One region of the Chryseobacterium sp. CBSDS_008 genome, then DNA from elsewhere that is predicted to be linked to it. Evidence: riboswitches for the same ligand, from Rfam matches in the RefSeq annotation. Region 1 holds a riboswitch; each other region holds the start of a gene.

Region 1 (7,087 bases):
CCGGCCCGAAAATGATCTGGCAGTTTGGAGAATTAGGATATGAATTCAGTATCAACAGGTGTGCAAACGGTACCATAGACAGCGGATGCAGAACAGATGAAAAACCTGTTGCTTTTACGTTAGGATACGATACCAATACAAACAGAAAGGCTGTTTACGATACATGGGCTAAAATCATCAATATCAGAAACACCTACCCGGTTTTTAAATCTAAAACATACAGCATAGAATCCAATAACCTTACGAATGACCCCAATGGTCTGATCACAAGAATCTATGTGTATGACGCTGCTATTATAACAGGAATAAAGAATGTCGTGGTATTAGCCAATTACACTACTTCCGTACAGAATGTGGTACCTTACTTCCCTTATGCGGGCCAGTGGCAGAACCTGATGGATAACAGCATTTCAAATATAATCTCCACAACGGCTCCGATTACTTTACAACCGGGAGAATTCAGAATCTTTGGAAATTATGCAGGCGCTTTGTCAACAGCAGATACCAATGCTGCCAACAAATTATCCCTTCAGATTGCAGATAACCCGGTTCGAAACGGAATAGCTAAGCTGGTTTTCAGCAAAGCGAAAAATGGAGAAATTTCAATTTTTGATATGACGGGTAAAAGACTGGATTCTTTCAAACTGAACAAAGAAAACGGTACGTTTGAAGCGAAAATCAGTTATCCTGCAGGAATGTATCTGGTACAGCTGAAATCGGATACAGGAATAGCCATTCAAAAGATGATTGCTCAATAAAATAAAATCATAAAAATTATAAAAAGGCAAATTTGCAGTATAGCAGATTTGCCTTTTTTGTACATTTAAAAAAATAGTCTACTTTTGCAGTAGATTTATCAAGAAAGGTGGAGGGATTTGGCCCAAAGAAACCTTAGCAACCTGCACGGTTCCAGCAGTGTAAAGGTGCTAATTCCAACCCTTAGGGGGAGATAAGTGAAGTCAATACTCTATATGAATTCCATTTCTTGAAATCTTATGTATCTGCGGAAACATCCGTCAGATCCACATTATTAATTGGCAAGAATAAAAATGAAAAAATTAAGTACAGCTGTATTATTGCTTGGAGCAATTCTGATCGCCGCTCAGGAAAGTGAGGAAAAAGGAAAACAGATTGAAGATATCATCATCGTCGGAAACCGGAATGTCAAAAGAACAAAGCTGGAAACACCGGTCCCTGTAGATGTAATTAATATTGATAAAATCCAGAGAAGTTCTCCACAAATGACGGCTCAGGATCTCCTGAACTATGTCATTCCTTCGTTTAACGCCGTGAGGCAGTCTGCTTCAGATGGTACAGAACATATTGATCCTGTAACTCTGAGAGGAATGGGGCCTGATCAGGTTTTGGTGCTGCTTAACGGAAAAAGAAGGCATTCTACGTCTCTGGTAAATTACCAGAATACAGTAGGAAACGGCTCTGTAGGGACAGATCTGAGTACCATCCCGGTGATTGCAATTGATAGGATTGAAGTCTTAAGAGATGGAGCTGCCGCACAATACGGTTCTGATGCCATTGCAGGAGTGATCAACATAATTCTTAAGAAAAATACCGGAGCTTCAGCAAGCCTTACCTATGGATTAACCGGAAGAAATGACGGCGACACTTACCAGGCCGGAGCCAACTACGGAACTTCATTAGGAAAAAAAGACAGTTATATTAATCTTTCATTACAATTAAGCCACAGAGGGAAAACCACAAGAACACAAAATCACGATCTTGATATTTTCGGGAATAATTTTGCGTATGCATTTGCTGATGATCCCGCAGCAGCAAGAGCGGCAGATGATGCAGAAATTGAAAAAAGGGGATTAACCCGTGACGATTTTAATTTTCAGATCGGAGACGCCCAGATCAGACAGGGACAGCTGTTTTTCAACGCAGAATACCCTTTTAACGATCATTTTATAATCTATTCTTTCGGAGGATTCAGTGTTAAAGAAGGAAAAGGGTTTGGTTTCAGAAGGCTTCCGGGCGAAACGTCTAATGTGGTTTCATCCATTTACCCGAACGGGTTTCAGGCAACGCTGGCATCTCAGGTGTATGATGTTTCTTATGCTGCAGGAGCAAAATATAATGTCAATGACTGGCTTTTTGACCTTAGCAATACCTTTGGAAGCAATACTTTCAATTATAATGTCAATAACACCAACAATGCATCTCTCGGCGCAAAATCACCCACCCGTTTTTATGCAGGTGCCCATAGTTTCCTTCAGAATACCATTAATCTTGATGTTTCTAAAAATATAAACCGTTTCAATATCGCATTCGGAGGCGAATTCAGATTTGAACAATACCAGATTAAAGCCGGCGATGAAGCATCTTATACCCAATATGACATCAATGGAAATGTTGCCACAGAAGGATCCACAGTGCTTGGCGCGGGCGGATCTCAATCCTTTATCGGATTTTCTCCAAATAATGCCTTGAAGAAAGACAGACATTCCACTGCGGTATATGCGGATGTTTCCTATGATTTAGATAAAAAACTGAACATTGATGCGGCTGCAAGATTTGAAAATTATTCAGATTTTGGAAATACGCTGAATGGAAAATTGGCGGTGCGGTATGAGTTTGTAAAAAACTATGCGGTAAGAGCAGCGGTAGGAACAGGATTCAGAGCACCTTCTCTTCAGCAGCAGTATTTTAATAACTCTTATGCCGATATTTCCACTTCCGGTTCCGGAATTGTAACCAAAGGGATTTTCAGAAATGATAGCGATGCAGCGAGAATTCTTGGATTTGATAAACTCAAACAGGAAACTTCTGTCAATGCAAGTGCAGGATTTACTCTGAAGCCATTTAATAAGTTGACTATTTCCATAGATGGATACTGGATAAAGGTAAAAAACAGGATTGTGATTACCAGCAATATTACCGATCCAAGACTGGATCAGTTTAAAGTTGAAAGCGGAAGATTTTTCGCCAATGCCATTGATACGGAAACAAAAGGAGTAGATGTAGTGCTTTCTTATGACTGGATTCTAGGTAATGGAAAATTAAATATGAATCTTGCCGGAAACTATACAGAAACAAAAATCACAGATTTCCATTTTCCGGAAAACTTAGGAACTCCGCAAAATGAATTCTTTGGACCGGATCAGATCAATATCATTGAAACTTTGTCACCCAAAACAAAAGCTTCATTAGGATTGAATTATGGAATGGGGAGGTTCAATTTTCTCGTAAGAAATACCTATTTTGGCAAAGTAATAAGAGATGGTTATCCTTTTGGAGGCGTCCAGGAATTCTCCCCAAAGGTAGTTACAGACATCAGTATTGGATATGATATTACAAAAAGTATCAACTTTACGGTAGGAGCTAACAATGTTTTTGATGTTTTCCCGGATCGTCAGATTTATGAAAATTCATATTATGGAGTATTCAAATATGCGCCGGTTCAGATGGGAACACTGGGAAATTATTTCTTTGGAAGGCTTAATTTTAATTTTTAATCATTAAATGAGTACTACCTCACATCAGATTGGCTGGAAAACAGCCGCAGCTATCGTGGTTTCCAATATGATCGGAACAGGAATTTTTACAACCCTGGGATTTCAGTTATCCGATATTACCAATACCTACAGTATTTTTTTGTTATGGAGTATCGGAGGAATTCTGGCTTTGTTCGGGGCTTTTTGCTACGCTGAATTAGGCTCGCATTTCAAAGGAAACGGAGGTGATTTTATCTATCTCAAAGAAACCTATCATCCGCTGTTTGGATACCTCATAAGCTGGGTTTCTCTGATTATTGGATTTTCCTCTCCTGTGGCGCTGGCAGCATTGGCGATGTCAAAATACCTCTCTGTATTTGATTATTCTTTTGGCAACGGTTTTGCGATTGCCGCCATCTTCCTGGTTGCGGTTGCGTTATCATTCAGTTTAAAGACATCCAGCAGGTTTCATAATTTTTTCACCTTCATCAAAATAGCCTTTATTATTGTATTGGTTATTTTGGGAGTTGGGCTTTCAGATTCACCACAGATTGGCAATAGTTTAAACTTCAGTGACAGCTGGAAAAATGAGATCATGCTTCCTGCATTTGCTACGTCTCTGGTATTTGTCACTTACTCTTACACAGGCTGGAATTCGGCTTCTTATATTGCCGGAGAAATAAAAGATGTTCAGAAAAACCTTCCAAAATCTTTGATTATAGGAACTGTTTTTGTGACGGTAAGCTATATTCTGGTGAATTATATTATGCTGAAGCATGCCCCAGTAAGTCAGCTGGCAGGAAAAGAAGACGTGATGGGTGAAGCCGCGATCAATATGCTGGGACCGGCATTTGGAAAAATTGTTAATATTTTTATCGCTCTGCAGCTGGTGGCAACCATTAGCGGATACCTGTGGGTAGGATCAAGATTAACGCAGGCTTTTGCAAAACATACCTATATCTGGAAACCATTATCGGCAGGTAACGAAAAAGGGATTCCGGTAAGAGCTATTTTTACCCATGCAGTGATCGCTGCTGTTATTATTCTGACGGGAAGTTTCAAAGAAATCTTCGTGTATACGGCTTTTATTTTACAGCTTTTCGCAAGTCTCGCAATTTCTACCGTATTTTTCCTGAAGAAAAAAGACAGAAAAATTTTTAAATCCAACGCGTTCCATATTTTTCCGGCTGTTTTTCTGCTGTTCAGTATATATATCCTTTATTTTACATTTATTCATAATCCTAAAGAAAGCCTGATAGGATTGGGAATTATTGCAGTAGGAATTGTTTTATATCTGATAGACAGAAGACTTTCCAGAAGATATTAAACATAAGTTTAATCTTATACAAAGTCTGATAAACCAATTTGCAAAACTGCCTTTTTGTGGTTTTGCTCCCTTTATCCCTAATGCTCAAAAATTTATGCTGATTTGGAATTTTAATTTTGAATTAATAATTCTTATCTTTGCACCCACAAAATTTCTACAATGTCTAAATCATTAATTCCAAAATTAGAAGCTATAAAACAAAGATATAATGAGGTTGCAGACCTTATTATACAGCCTGATGTTATTTCAGACCAAAAAAGATATTCTTCTTTGAACAAAGAATACAGTGATTTGGGAAAAATTGTAAGAGTTTACGATCAGTACAAAGGTGCACTGGATAGCATTGCAGAATCTGAGGAAATCATCGCAGATGGTTCAGACAGAGATCTGGTAGATCTCGCTAAAGAAGAAAAGCTGGAAGCGCAGGCTAAAATTCCGGGATTGGAAGAAGAGCTGAAAGTATTATTGATTCCTAAAGATCCCGCTGATGACAAAAACGTTATCGTAGAGTTACGTGCCGGAACAGGTGGTGATGAAGCAGCTATTTTCGTAGAAGATATCTACAGAATGTATACTATGTATTTCAAAACAAAAGGATGGAAACATGAAGTGACAGACTCTAACGAAGCTGCAAAAGGATACAAGGAATTGATCATGAAAGTGGAAGGAGAAGGCGTTTACGGAATTATGAAATTCGAATCAGGAGTTCACCGTGTACAGCGTGTTCCTGAAACAGAATCTCAGGGAAGAGTACACACTTCCGCCATTACAATTGCCGTTCTGCCGGAAGCTGAAGAAGTGGATGTAGAGATCAACCCTGCTGATATTGAAATGCAGACATCCCGTTCAGGAGGTGCCGGAGGTCAGAACGTAAACAAGGTTGAAACCAAGGTTCAGCTTACCCACAAGCCTTCAGGACTTGTAGTGGTATGCCAGCAGGCCCGTTCTCAGCTGGCTAACCGTGAATTGGCAATGGAAATGCTTCGTGCCAAGCTATACGATATTAAATTGCAGGAAGTTCAGGGAGATATTGCGGCGCAAAGAAAAACAATGGTATCTACAGGAGACCGTTCTGCAAAAATTAAAACGTACAATTATCCTCAGGGAAGAGTCACAGACCATAGAATTAACAAATCTATGTATAATCTGGATGCTTATATGAACGGCGATATCTCTGAAATGATCGATGCCGTAATTATGGCGGAAAATGCAGAGAAAATGAAGGGGGAAGAAGAAAATTATTAAAAATTACAATACATAAAACAAAGCCTCTGATCCTTCAGGGGTTTTGTTTTTTCCAAATGACTGAACATACAATATAGACTATGAAAAACTACAAAATTATTTTGATGCTGCTGCTTAGCATGATGGGGCAGCACCTTATGGCTCAGACTGAAGTAAAGAAACCTAAAGAAGCATTTGAATTGTTCTTCGGGACTTTCGTCAATAACGATGAAGCTGCCTTAAATAAGCTTAACGATTATTTAAGACCTACAGTAGAAGGACAAAATGCATACCAGGTAGATTTTAAAGAAACTTCAAAAGAAATGATGAACGGCAGTGTAGAAAACTTCCTGTCAGCTTTCCCGAAAGCTACGGCTGCAGCCTGTAAAAAAGAAGCAGAAGAGTATTTTACCGCGATGTTTGGGAACTTTAAAAAAGGAAAACTCACTGTTAAAAATGTAAAAGTTGTCCCTAATGAATATGTTAAAGATGAGAAAATTGCAGAAATTACGTATTCTGTAAATTTCCTGGTTCCGTCAAAATTAACCTCCGGGCCAAAAGGAGATCTTCATAAAATAAAAGCAGAAGACCTGAAGAAATATTTGATTCAGGCCGTTCAGGATTTTAAAAATGCTGATAAAACAGTAACCACAGATCAGAATTTTAATCTCTACGAACTGAAAGAAGGGGATAAAATATACTATTGGAATGGGAGCCCGGATGAGATTGTTACCAATCTTACCGATTTTTACTTCGAAAGTTTCGGAGCCAATGAATAACTGAAAATACTTTTATTAAAGAATAGAAAGTCCCAATTTGAAGGACTTTTTTTATTTCACATACTTTACGTATTTTTGAGAAAAACCGATCAGTATGAATTTTAAACCTATATTGTTAACTGCTGGAGTGTTGTTTTCAGCATCTTTTTATTCTCAGAAAATGAATTACCCTAAAGCATTAAAAGGAAACCAGACAGATACCTATTTCGGAAGCGCTGTTTCTGATCCTTTCAGAGATCTGGAAAATGATTCTGAACCTACAAAAAAATGGGTAGATGAAGAAGTTGCTTACAGCCAGAATTACC
Region 2 (7,087 bases), 620 kb from region 1:
ATGCAGATACAAGACTTAAAGTAAGATTTATCGTTGAAGTAGCATGGCAGGCGCATTTCGTAACAAACATGTTTATTCGTCCTTCTCACTACGAACTGGAAAACTTTGGTGAGCCGGATTTCACAGTCATCAACGGATCAAAAACTATCAACCCGAACTGGGAAGCACAAGGGTTAAATTCTGAGAACTTCATCATGTTCAACCTTACTGAAAAACTACAGATCATCGGAGGTACATGGTATGGAGGAGAAATGAAGAAAGGGATGTTTGCCATGATGAACTACTACCTTCCATTAAAAGGAATGGCTTCCATGCACTGTTCTGCAAACGTAGGAGAAAAAGGGGATGTTGCTTTATTCTTTGGTCTTTCAGGAACAGGTAAAACTACTTTATCAGCAGATCCTAAAAGATACCTTATCGGTGATGATGAGCACGGATGGGATAACAACGGAGTATTCAACTATGAAGGTGGGTGCTACGCTAAAGTAATTGACTTATCAGAAGAAAAAGAACCGGATATTTTCAGAGCAATCAAAAGAGATGCACTTCTTGAAAACGTTGTTGTGAACAATGGAGTAGCAGATTATACTGACGGATCTATCACAGAAAATACAAGAGTTTCTTATCCAATCTATCATATCAACAAAATTGTATTGCCTTCTAAAGCAGGTCATGCTAAGAAGATTGTATATCTTTCTGCAGATGCATTTGGGGTACTTCCTCCGGTTTCTATCCTGAATGAAGACCAGGCTCAATACCACTTCCTTTGCGGGTATACTTCGAAATTAGCAGGAACTGAAAGAGGAATTACAGAACCTCAGCCATCTTTCTCTCCGGCATTTGGTGAAGCATTCCTTACATTACACCCAACCATGTATTCTAAAACATTGATCGGTAAAATGCAGGAGCACGGTGCTAAAGCCTATCTGGTAAATACAGGTTGGAATGGTACAGGAAAGAGAATTTCTCTGAAAGATACCAGAGCCATCATTGATGCTATTATTGATGGTTCAATCGAAAATGCCCCTAAAACTCAGGTTCCTATCATGAACCTTGAAATTCCTACTGAATTGCCAAACGTTTCTACAGGTATTTTAGATCCTAGAGATACCTATGAAAATGCTTCAGAATGGGAAGAAAAAGCAAAAGATCTTGCTTCAAGATATATTAAGAACTTTGAACAGTACTGTGATACAGAAGAAGGGAAGAAGTTAATAGCTTCAGGACCTCAGTTACAGGAACAAACTATCTGATAGTTATCAATCAACATACAAGAAAGCCTCATCAACGATGAGGCTTTCTTATTTTATTTCTCGCAATTTAATAGCAGTAAATATTACCTCCTACCTTTCCTACTATCCATAATTATCTGTGAAAATCTGGGTAATCTGTGGTTGAAAAAATTATTTCAAGCTTAATAAAGCCAATCTATATCCATCCATTCCAAAGCCAGATAAAACCGCATCCGCATTTGTTGCCGTTACAGACTTCTGTCTGAATTCCTCTCTTTTGTAAATATTACTGATGTGAACCTCTACTTTTGGTTTGCGGATATTTTTCAAACAATCTGCAATAGCATAAGAATAATGGGTGAAAGCTCCCGGATTAATCACTACAGCATCAAAATCATCTTCCTGAAGCCTGTTGATAAGTTCTCCCTCGATATTCGACTGGTAATATTTTAATTCATGAGACCGAAACTCGGACCTTAAAATTTCCAAATAGTTTTCCATAGAAACATTTCCATAGATTTCCGGTTCTCTGGTTCCTAAAAGATTGAGATTTGGCCCGTTTATAATCAAAACTTTCATCCTATAAAATTAAAAACTTTTTTCAATTAATCACACACAAATTAACCTCAGGTTGAATTTATATGACTTTGAATTATTAATAATGATATTTATCATGTATGAGAATATAGCAACGGTTGCAACTCCTTATTATAATGGATTTTATTAAAATTTTATGTTAATTTTTTAAAATTTATCATGAAAAATCTATAAGTCTACTTGTTTTGTAGACTAAAAGTTTTTAGCTTTGCAACCATATTTCGATCGGCTTATAAAGAAAGACGGAGGGAACTGACCCTGTGAAGTCTTAACAACCTACCCGTGCGGCAAGGTGTTACATTCAGCCTTTTAAGGAAAAATAAGCATTTGGTTTATCGTATTTATCGATGCCCTTTGCTGACTTTTCTGCAAAGGGTAAATTTTTAATATATGATAAATAAAATTGATTATGATTAGCAAAAATTTATTCAATTCTAAAACCTGGATACCTCCGGTTGCTGTATTTTTTCTGGGAGTGGCCAGTGTAAGCGCGCAGAATTCCAGGCCGAACAAAGACAGCCTCCATGAAAAAGAAATTGATGAAGTAGTGGTGGTAGCCTATGGAAAGGCAAAAAGAAACAGCTATACAGGTTCAGTAGCAACCATTTCCAGCGATAAGATCAATAACAGGCCTGTCACCAATATTACCAAAGCATTAGAAGGGCAGGTTGCGGGGATCCAAACAACAAGTGCATCAGGACAGCCCGGCGCGGTTTCTACCATCCGGATCAGAGGGATTGGCTCCATCAGTGCTTCCAGCGACCCTTTATATGTGGTGGACGGAATTCCTTTTGACGGAAACCTGAACTCTATCAGCCCAAGCGATATTGAATCTATCAGTGTCTTGAAAGATGCTACAGCAAGTGCCTTGTATGGTTCAAGAGGAGCAAACGGAATTATCATCATTACTACAAAATCAGGTAAAAAAGGAGAAGCTAAAGTCAATTTCAATATCAGTCAGGGATTCTCAGGAAGAGCTGTCAAAGATTATGAACAGGTAAATACGGATCAGTATTTTCAACTCTATTGGGAAGCATTGAGAAACGGATATCAGTCCGGAAAAGTTTCTTCTCAGCAGGCTGCCCAGATGGCAACGGATAACCTTGTTTCTACCCTTGGAATCAATCCTTATGGGACCGCTTATCCAAAACCGGTAGGAGCAGATGGAAAGCTATTACCGGGTGCCTCACCACTTTGGAATGACGACTGGAGAGATATTTTACAAAGAGTAGCTTCAAGAAATCAGGTAGATCTTGATATCAGTGGAGGAAGTGAGAAAAGCAATTATTTCTTTTCCCTGGGCTATCTTGATGATAAAGGAATGGCGATTGAATCAGGCTATAAAAGATACAATACCCGATTAAAAATCAATTCTGAAGTAAAAAAATGGCTGAATGTTGGGGTAAACCTAAATTACACAAACAGTGTTCAGCAGGCACCTACTTCTTCGGATTCCAAGGCCAGTAATATCATCAATGCGGCAAGATTCATCCCTTCATTCTACCCTTATTATGAGAGGAATGCTGATGGAACTTACATTTTGGATGCTGATGGAAACCCGGTTTATGATTTTGGAAAATACAGACCTACGAATGCGCTTCAGAATCAAAATGCGGCAGCAACCCTTCCATTAGACAAAAACGAAAATAAAGAAGATAACTTTTCAGGAAAAGGATTCATGGAGTTCATTTTCTTACCGGAGTTGAAATTCAAGACCAGCTTTTCTGTTGATTTGGTGAATTATAACGGGCATTATTATTCAAATCCATTACTGGGACAGGGTGCTGAAATCGGAGGTTCGGTGACGAAAACCAATACCAGAACGCTTTCTTATACCACCAGCAATATACTGACGTATGATAAAAAGTTCGGAAAGCATCACATCAATGCTTTAGCAGGACACGAATTCTATAAATATGATTATCAGACAATTTCCGGAACAAGAAGCCAGTTTTCTCTGCCATACTATTATGAGCCGGATGCGGCTTCTCTATTAGGGAGCTTCAGTGGAAACAGTAATAAATTAAGCTTATTAAGCTTCCTGGGAAAAGTAGAATATGATTATAACAACACCTATTTCTTATCCGCATCAGGAAGAGCAGACAGCTCTTCAAGATTTGAAAAAGATAACAGATGGGGAAGATTCTGGTCAGTAGGAGGTTCATGGAAGATATCCAATGAAGAATTTATTAAAAGTTTAAATGTCTTCAATCAATTAACATTGCGAGCCAGTTATGGAGGTCAGGGAAATGATAAATTACTTCGTCCCAACGGACAGCCTCTTTATTATGCATATCAGGAGTTGTACCGATTTATCAGTCTTGGGGGAGAACCGGGAACCACGCTTGAAAAAACATCTACCAATAATGTGAAGTGGGAAACCAACCTTAATTTAAATGTAGGATTGGAGTTCGCTGTTCTTAATAACAGGATTAAAGGAAATATCGAATACTTCAAAAGAAAAAGCCAGGACCTTCTGTTTAATATGCCGGTTGCTCCATCATTGGGAATCAGTGATTACCCTGCCAATATCGGAACGATTCAGAATACAGGATTTGAATTTTCATTATTTACAACTCCGATTAAGACTGATGATTTCCAATGGAATGTGGATGTAAACCTGAGTACTTTAAATAATAAAGTAACCAAGTTGCCTGGTGGTTCTCTGGTCGTAGGAACTAAGTTACTGACAGTAGGAGGTTCTGTATATGATTTCTTTATTCCGGAATGGGTAGGGGTAGATCCGAGCAATGGAAAGCCATTGTGGAAAACAGTTTCTACCGATGCCAGTGGAAATTCAGTGGAAGGAACTACTTCGGAATATTCAAAAGCTACAAAATTGCTGCAAGGTTCTGCATTGCCTAAACTGACTGGAGGAATCAGCACCAGTATCACTTATAAGAATTTTGATTTTTCAGGATTACTGACCTTCAAAATCGGAGGGAAAATTTTAGATACCGACTATACTTCTATCATGCATAACGGAAGTGCCGGAGGACGCGCATGGAGCGCAGAAATGTTAAACAGATGGACTCCGGAAAATCCTTATACAGATGTTCCTGGACTGAGTACCACAACGAATAACTGGACGTCAACCTCTTCAAGATTCCTATATTCCGGTACCTACGCAAGGCTTAAAAATGTAAGTTTGGGATATACGCTTCCTGAATCTTATTTTGAGAAAATCGGACTTAAAAAGTTCAGAATTTATGTCCAGGCAGAAAACCTTCTGACCTTCTATAAACATAAGGGAATGGATCCCGAGCAGGCTTTGGACGGAACAACGTATTACAGATATCCTGCCATGAGAACGATCAATTTTGGTCTTCAGGCAACGCTTTAACTTTTAAAATTGAAACAATGAAACAATTAAAATATATATCATTTGCTTTTATCGGATTTTTGTCGTTGACAAGCTGCGAAAGCGAGCTGGATACTGCGCCAACGGATCAGGCCAATAGTGTGGAAGTTTTTAAAACCGCTGAAAGTGCTGAAACAGTAGTGAACGGTACCTGGGCAAAATTTAATAATGACGGGACAACCTATGCCAATATCGGGTATTCCACTGTTTTAAGAGCAAGTGATGCCATGGGAAGTGATGTAGCGGTACTGACCAATAAATACGGTTTTGCATCTACTTATGCCTTTACAGAAATGGTGAATAGTACGGCTAGCCGCCCGTTGTTTATCTGGACTATGCTGTATTCCGCCATCAACAATATGAATAATGTGATTACAAGAATTGATGGGACAGAAGGGAGCCAGGAGAAAAAAAATCAGGTGAAAGGACAGGCAAAAGCATTACGTGCTTTTTGTTATCTGAATCTGGCAAGCTTTTACCAATTCAGCTATCTGAAAGACAAATCAGCGCTGACAGCTCCCATTTATACTGAACCTTCTACAACCAGTACGGTAGGGAAGAAGAGGGCAAGTCTTGAAGAAATCTATACTTTGATTAAAAGTGATCTTACCGATGCTGATAACCTGTTGAAAAATTATACAAGAAATAATAAAGATAAGATCAACCGTTCTGTAGTGAACGGACTTTTAGCAAGAACTTATCTGAATACCGGTGAGTGGAGTAAGGCTTCAGCATCAGCGAAAATCGCAAGGGAAGGTTTCTCTCTAATGGCTCCTGAAAAGTATAAAGATGGCTTTAATGACATCAACAATGCAGAGTGGATCTGGGGGCATGGGCAGACCCAGGAACAGTCTGATGAAAGTTATGCCTTCCATTATCTGGATGTATCTTCATCGGGAAGTTACTATTACAGCTTTATGGCGGATCCTTATTTTAAAGACCTTTTTGATACCAATGACATCAGATATCAATTATTTTCATGGGACGGGCAGAAAGGAAGAGAAGGTTTGCTGAGGTATGCCAAGTTTAAATTTAAACCCACCCTTATTGCAGACATTGTTTATATGAGAGCCGCTGAAATGTATCTGATCGAAGCTGAAGCTGAAGCCAGAAACGGAGATGTTTCTCAAGCGGTAGCAGTATTGAATCAGTTGAAATCTGCCAGAAATGCTAATATTTATAATGGTTCATTAACACAGAATGCAGTAGTAGATGCCGTTCTGATTGAAAGAAGAAAAGAATTATTCGGAGAAGGGTTTTCCCTTTCAGATATTATCAGAACGCAGGGAACAGTAGTAAGAAAACCATTCGTAGATGCTGATGGTAAACCGATAAAAGTTCAGATAACTACACCAGATGGAACAGTGAAAACAGTAGACGGTAAAGGGCATTCTGTTTTGGATTTTCCGGATAAATCTGCATTTACTCCAAACAGTAATTATTACTTATTCAGTATTCCTCAGAGGGAATTTGAGAATAACCCGAATTTATAAGATATAGTCCATAATTAGATTGATTTTTTTAAGCCACTGCTTTTGCGGTGGTTTTTTTGCTAAAAAACCGTCGCTAAAAGAGCAACGGTTTACCACGTAAAAAACAGAAATACCCAAACGTCAATTTTATTAATATTCTGATACATTGATTCGTCAGGATCATATAATTTTCTATCAAATTTTACAGTGATTATATTATGACTAATCCTATAATTAAAGATATAAATCCCATGTAGTTTCCTGTTTTTGGGAAAGCTTACACTTCCGTAAATAGCTCCGAATACAATAGTTCACACTACCTTTGTTCTCGATTAGCTAACATACTTTTTATAGATTACTAATAAAGCAATTAAGAGCATGAGACCCAGGAAAAAGTATAAAATATTTAATCGATATTTTTTTAC
Region 3 (7,087 bases), 770 kb from region 1:
ACGGCTGTATAAATTTTTTGGTTTTTCTTCGGCAAAGCTTGCCCTCATATCTTCCGCATCCTGAAATATAAAACTGGAGGTAAGATATAATGGTGTAGAATGCTCGTCAAATTGGGTTCTTTCCGTTTGGGTTCTTATTGCTGATGTTTCAAAATTTTCCATATAGTTTTAATTTGTCAATTTACCAATATATCAATCTAACAGTGCAACAATGAGATTCTTTGCTATGCTCAGAATGACAATAATCAATATTGGTAAACTGTTACATTGTTAGATTGTTACATTACATATTATTTCGTTTCACTTACTCTTAAAATATCTCCGAATACGCCTCTTGCCGTCACTTTTGCCCCGGCTCCGGCTCCCATAATCACAATTGGATTTTCACCATAGCTTTCTGTATAAATCTCAAAGATGGAATCAGAACCTTTTAATTGTCCTAAAGCTGAAGTTGCCGGAACAGAAATCAGTTTTACATCTAATTCACCTTTGTCTTTCTGCAGATCACCATGTAAATCTCCTACATATCTCAGTACATGCCCCGGTTCCTGGTTTTCTTTTATTTTCTGATATTCTTCGTCCAGTTCTTCCAGTCTTGAAAGGAATTCTGATTTTGAAACTTCAAGTAAGCTTTCCGGAACCAGATTTTGAACACTGATATCTCCGAATTCGTTGATCAGGTCTAATTCTCTTGCCAGGATCAATAATTTTCTTGCTACATCATTTCCTGATAGGTCTTCTCTCGGATCCGGTTCTGTATACCCTTTTTCCAAAGCTTCGTTGATGATGGTTGAGAATTTATCTTCTCTCAAAGAAAAATTGTTGAAAACATAGCTTAGTGTTCCGGAGAATACGCCTTTGATTCTGGTTATATTTTCTCCTGAAAGGTGTAATAATTTGATGGTATCAATTAACGGCAACCCTGCGCCCACATTGGTTTCATACAGATAGCGTCTGTTATTTTTATTCAACGTATATCTTAGTTTTCTGTATTCTTCTATCGGAAGGGTATTGAAAATTTTGTTGGAAGAAACCAGATCGAATCCGTTTTCTGCCAAAGCGTGATAGTTCTTTACAAAATCTTTGCTTGCTGTGTTATCCACAACGATAAGGTTCTCCAATTGATTTTCATTGGAGAAATTAATCAGTTCTTCTACACTCGATGGATGTTCTGCTGTCAAAACCTCATCGCCCCAGTTGGCATCAAATCCTTTTTTGTTGAAGGCAATTTTCTTTGAGTTGGCTACTGCAACTACTTTAAGGTCTATTTTTTTACGTTTTTTAATTTCTTCGGCAGATTCAAGCACCTGTTCGATCAGAGTTTTTCCTACGTTTCCGTGACCAATAATTGCCAGATGAACGGTCTTTGGCTTTTTGAAAATTTCAGATTCTATGATATTTCTTGTTTTTTCATCCTGTGAGGAAGTCACAACGATGTTGACTCTGTTTTCTCCTGCCACCTGATTCAAAAGCAATGGGAAAACATTGTTTCTTGCCAGCTCGGCAAAGACTTTATTGAAATCTTCTGCTACAAAACCGATCACAGAAACATTATTGATACTATAGATCTGGGAAACTTTTCCGGACTTTCTTTCTGCTTCAAACTCATTAATAAGACAAGCTACTGCTTTTTCTGCATCAACTTCCTGAACCAGAATAGAAATTCCGTTTTCTATGGCCTGCTGGGAAATTACTCCCACACTGATGCGCGCTAAAGTAAGCGCTTTAAAAATTCGTCCGTCAATCCCGATTTCACCCAGGAAATCTTCTCCTTCAAATTTGATGATTGATCTGTTCTTCAAAAATTTTATTTCGTTAGCATTTTTCATTACTTCTATAAAATGTTTTTAATGATATTATTTAATTGTTGATATTCCATTAGGAAAGCGTCATGCCCGTGTATAGATTGGATCTCGTGATAAGAAACATCCTTATTTTTCTCTTGTAAGTTTTCAAAACACATTCGGATTTCAGAAGCCGGGAAGAATAAGTCTGTATCTACGGAGATCATGTGCATTCGCGCCTGTATGTTCTCCAGTCCTGTCTCATCAGCATTGATATTCATCAGGAGATGATTCATCAGTTTGTATGCTTTTAAACTAAACCTCTCGTTTAGTGCATTACCATGATAAACCAGCCAGTCTTCTGATTCCAGGCGTTGTTTGTCCTGGTTATATTGGTTTTGAAATCTGTCATTGAGTGACTGTGGAGTTCTGTAACACAACATGGCATGAATTCTCGCTTTCTGTAATGGTTCTTCTTTATCATTCAATAAAAATTTCTGAACCAGACATTGGGCATGAAGCCAATCGTGTGTTCTGTAATCACAGGCAATAGGAATAAATATTTCTGCGAGATCCGGCTGCCTGGCAAGCATTTCCCAGGCAATGCCTCCTCCCAGAGAGCCTCCTATAATGGCATATAGGTTTTTGATATGTAAAGCTTCAAGCCCTTTCAGAAATATCTGTGCGATATCTGAAGGCGTAAAGTCTTCATAATCTTCAATTAAAAAATTGTCATATCCGTTTCCGGGTATGTTGAAGCACAGCACTGTATATTTATCGGTATCAACAATCTGATTTTCTCCTACCAGCTGCTTCCACCATCCTTTTTCTCCGGATACATTTGAGTTTCCGGTAAGAGCATGGTTGATTAAAATGACAGGGGCTGTAAACAGATTTTTCCCAAAAAGCTGATAGCTTAATGAGATATGGTATTCCTTTTGGGAATTGGTTTGATACGAAAGATTAATATAGTTTAGTTCTGTTTTCAATTCTATTAAATTTTAATACAATTGAAAATGCCACAGGAAATGGCTGAAAAGAACTTCAGTAAGTTATCTGTCCAAAATACTTTGGTAGAACGTAGCACCTTCTTTGCTTGCGCAAAGGGTTGCTAAGGTTTCATAGGGTCTAATCCCTCAACCTTTCTTGATAACATTTTCAATATTTGAATGAACGAATGGTGCAAAGGTAGCTCTTTTCTTTTAATTTCAAAAAAAAATTATTTTAATATTTAAAAAAGCCCTTAAATACAAGTATTTCAAAGCTGTATTAAGAATTATTCAGATGAAAAAAATTGGAATTACTTTTCAAAAAAACTAACTTCGTATAGAAAAGTGATGAGATATGACCGCCGAAAAAGAAAGACTACAAGATACCAAATGGAAAAACTGGGGACCTTATGTAAGCAACCGGCAGTGGGGAAATGTACGCGAAGATTATAGCCCGAACGGGAATGCATGGAATTTTACCAATCATAGCAATGCCGAAAGCTATGCCTACCGATGGGGTGAAGAAGGTATTGCCGGAATTTCTGATGTAAAGCAGCTTTTATGTTTTGCTTTCTCATTTTGGAATAAGAATGATAAAATGGTAAAGGAAAGATTCTTTGGATTGAGCAACCCTCAGGGGAATCATGGGGAAGACATTAAAGAAATCTTTTATTATCTGGATAATACGCCTACTCACAGCTATATGAAGATGGTGTATAAATATCCGATCAATGAATTTCCTTATGATGAGCTTGTTGCAGAAAACGGAAGACGCAGTAAAAAGGAACCTGAATATGAGCTATTCGATACCGGAATTTTCGATAATGATGAATATTTTGATATTTTCATTGAGTATTGCAAAGCCGATCACAATGATATTCTGGCCCGAGTAACAGTCTGCAACCGAAGCCAGCATAATGCACCTATTGTTGTAGCACCTACAGCATGGTTCAGAAATAACTGGAAATGGGGTTACAATACTTATAAAGGAGAACTGAGTGCTTCTGATGACGGATGTATAAATATCGGGCACGACAGTATTCCTATCAAAAAGTTCTATTCCCGGAATCCAAATGCACAAAGTGTATTCTGTGATAATGAAACCAATACCTCCAGGCTTTACGGAGCTCCTAAAACAGAGGATACTTATTATAAAGATGGAATCAATAATTTCATTATTCATGAAACCAATACCATAAATCCTGAACAAAAGGGAACAAAAGCTTCTTTTCTGATTGATGAGCTTATTGGAGCTGGAGCATCAAAAGTTTTTGAATTCAGATTATGTCCCGATGAGACTGATGAGCCTTTTGAAAACTTTGATCATATTTTTGACATGCGACAGGCTGAAGCTGAAGAATTTTATAACGAAATTCAGAGTGACACCGTAAATGAAGACGAAAGAAATGTTCAGAGACAGGCTTTTGCAGGACTTCTCTGGAACAAGCAGTTCTATCATTATAATATCGGAAAATGGCTGAAAGGAGATCCTAATTTTGAGGCTCCAAGAAACTTCAACGAATATGTAAGAAATACAGAATGGAATCATCTTCACAACAAGGATATTATTTCCATGCCTGACAAATGGGAGTATCCATGGTATGCAACGTGGGATCTGGCATTCCACTGTGTGCCTTTTTCTATCATCGATGCTGAATTTGCCAAAGGACAGCTTTTACTCCTTACGAAAGAATGGTACATGCATCCTAACGGGCAGCTTCCTGCCTATGAATGGAATATGAGCGATGTGAATCCGCCTGTACATGCCTGGTCCTGCTTCCGTGTTTTTAAAATTGATGAAAAAAATAACGGAAAGCCGGATTTATTATTTTTAGAGAAAGTATTCCAGAAACTGCTGCTTAATTTTACCTGGTGGGTGAACCGAAAGGATAAAAACGGTAAAAATATTTTCGGAGGCGGTTTCCTTGGGCTTGATAATATCGGGGCTTTTGACCGGAATATGGTTTTAAAAGATGGCCAGCACCTTGAACAGGCAGATGGCACCAGCTGGATGGCCATGTATGCACTGAATATGATGCGTATTGCCATGGAACTTGCCCAATATTACCAGGTATATGAAGATATGGCGATCAAGTTTTTTGAACATTACCTTTATATCGCTGAAGCCATGGAAAACCTGGGTGAAGGAACAAAAGGCCTGTGGAACGAGGAAGACGGATTTTTCTATGATGTATTGCAGCTTGGAAACGGAGACAGTGTTTCTTTAAGATTAAGGAGCATTGTAGGCTTGATTCCTCTGTTTGCTGTTGAAATTGTAGACCACCGTCTGTTGGAAAAGATGCCGAATTTCAGAAGCAGAATGGAATGGATCCTAAAAAATAAACCGGAACTTACCAAACTTGTCTCCCACTGGGATGAGGAGGGACAGGGACGAAAGCATCTGATGAGCATCCTCCGCAAAAACAGGCTTACTAAAGTTCTGACCAGAATGCTTGACGAAAAAGAATTTTTAAGTGCTTATGGAATCCGTGCAATGTCTAAAGTATATGAGGAAAATCCGTTTGTATTCTCCGTGCATGGAACAGAAAATATGGTGTATTATACTCCTGCAGAAAGTGACAGCCGGATGTTTGGCGGAAACAGCAACTGGCGCGGACCGATATGGTTTCCTATTAACTTCCTGATTGTAGAAAGTCTGCAGCGCTTCCACTATTATTACGGAAACAGCCTGAAGGTAGAACTTCCAACGGGAAGTGGTGATAAAAGAAATCTTGATGAAGTGGCTCAGAATATCAGCAAAAGACTTTGTTCAATATTTTTAAAGGATGAACACGGGCAACGGGCTTTCAATGGGGGAAATCCAAAATTCAATTACGATGAACATTTCAGAGATTATATTACCTTCTTTGAATATTTCCATGGAGATAACGGCCGTGGTGTAGGTGCTTCTCATCAGACAGGATGGACTGCTACTGTGGCCAAATTAATAAAGCCAAGACTTACCATTTAATGAGTAATAGGTAATGAGTAATATAAAAGAGGCTGTCTCAAAAGTGTCATTCTGAACACAGGCTGAAAGTCTGCGAACGTAGTTCATAAATGCAATGAAGAATCTTATTAATGAGATTCTTCCTTCGTCAGAATGACAAAAGCCAAATTATTTGGCTTTGTGACAGCCTCTTTTTCTAAGAGATTAAATTTTTTCTCCGTTCACATATACTTCGTATCCGATTTCTACATTCGGTTCTAATGTTTTCGATACGGAACAGTATTTTTCAAAAGAAAGTTCTGCAGCCTTCAGTGCTTTTTTAGGATCAATTTCTCCTTCTAAAAGGAACTTCAGGTTGATAGATTTAAAAGGTTTCGCATCCTCTACCTGTACTCTTTCTCCTTCTACTTCTGCCTGGAAACTCTTGATTTCCTGACGCTGCTTTTTCAGAATAGATACCACATCAATTCCGCTGCAGCCTGCTACAGCCATCAGCACGCTTTCCATAGGAGAAACCCCTTTTGCTCCCGGCTGGGAAGTGTTGTCTAAAAGGATAGAATTTCCTTGTGAGTTGGTGCATTCAAATAAAAAGTCGTCGTTTATTCTATTAAGTGTAATTTTCATTGCTTATTGCTTATTGCTTCTGCAAAGTTATAAAATTCCTCTCGCTTTTATCTCCAGATATTTATTGATAACATCGATATTCAAATTTTCCGGAAGGGTATATACCGTATAAATTCCATATTTACGAAGCTCCTGAATGATCAGTTTCTTTTCAAATTCAAACTTTTCAGCAATGATCTCATCATAGATTTCCTGCATATTTTCAGGATTTTTATTAATCAGTGTCTGCAGTTCTGAGTTTTTGAAGAAGACCACTACCAGTAAGTGATTTTTAGCAATTCCGCGAAGATATTTTAATTGCCGGTTCAGCCCATCCAGCGTTTCAAAGTTGGTAAAAAGCAGAATTAAACTTCTTTGATTGATGGAATATTTTACATCCTGATACAAACGGTTGAAATCACTTTCAAAGAAATCTGTTTTAATATTATAAAGCGCTTCTGAGATTTTCTTAAGCTGCCCGGATTTATTATCAGCCGCAATTTTATTCTCAGCTTTTTTGGAGAATGTCATCATTCCGGCCCGGTCTCCTTTTCTCAAAATAATATGAGACAATGCCATGGTTGCATTGATGGAATAATCCAGTAAACTTAATCCGTTAAAAGGCATTTTCATCGTTCTTCCTTTATCAATCAGCATAAAAATACGCTGTGATTTTTCATCCTGAAACTGGTTTACCATCAGGCGGTTGGTCTTGGAGGTTGCCTTCCAGTTGATCGTTCTGATATCGTCTCCGGGTACAT

Evidence for each region. A riboswitch is a leader RNA that binds a small molecule or an ion and turns the genes downstream of it on or off. The one in region 1 is predicted to bind S-adenosylmethionine.
Region 2: another riboswitch for S-adenosylmethionine. It lies ahead of ACP3T3_RS16495 (SusC/RagA family TonB-linked outer membrane protein); the one in region 1 lies ahead of ACP3T3_RS13645 (TonB-dependent receptor plug domain-containing protein).
Region 3: another riboswitch for S-adenosylmethionine. It lies ahead of ACP3T3_RS17220 (alpha/beta fold hydrolase); the one in region 1 lies ahead of ACP3T3_RS13645 (TonB-dependent receptor plug domain-containing protein).

The regions. Positions count from the first base shown of each region.
Region 1 covers NZ_CP188202.1:3,024,402-3,031,488, reverse strand. The annotation lists gene ACP3T3_RS13650 (alpha-amylase family glycosyl hydrolase) at 1-758, shown strand, start outside; SAM riboswitch class I at 851-956, shown strand; gene ACP3T3_RS13645 (TonB-dependent receptor plug domain-containing protein) at 1,050-3,473, shown strand; gene ACP3T3_RS13640 (APC family permease) at 3,481-4,779, shown strand; gene prfA (peptide chain release factor 1) at 4,939-6,024, shown strand; gene ACP3T3_RS13630 (hypothetical protein) at 6,105-6,782, shown strand; gene ACP3T3_RS13625 (prolyl oligopeptidase family serine peptidase) at 6,877-7,087, shown strand, end outside.
Region 2 covers NZ_CP188202.1:3,644,418-3,651,504, forward strand. The annotation lists gene pckA (phosphoenolpyruvate carboxykinase (ATP)) at 1-1,253, shown strand, start outside; gene ACP3T3_RS16490 (type II 3-dehydroquinate dehydratase) at 1,404-1,811, opposite strand; SAM riboswitch class I at 2,057-2,155, shown strand; gene ACP3T3_RS16495 (SusC/RagA family TonB-linked outer membrane protein) at 2,239-5,172, shown strand; gene ACP3T3_RS16500 (RagB/SusD family nutrient uptake outer membrane protein) at 5,190-6,683, shown strand.
Region 3 covers NZ_CP188202.1:3,794,138-3,801,224, reverse strand. The annotation lists gene ACP3T3_RS17230 (O-succinylhomoserine sulfhydrylase) at 1-162, opposite strand, end outside; gene ACP3T3_RS17225 (ACT domain-containing protein) at 291-1,829, opposite strand; gene ACP3T3_RS17220 (alpha/beta fold hydrolase) at 1,835-2,773, opposite strand; SAM riboswitch class I at 2,834-2,940, opposite strand; gene ACP3T3_RS17215 (MGH1-like glycoside hydrolase domain-containing protein) at 3,129-5,744, shown strand; gene ACP3T3_RS17210 (OsmC family protein) at 5,928-6,347, opposite strand; gene ACP3T3_RS17205 (DUF58 domain-containing protein) at 6,375-7,087, opposite strand, start outside.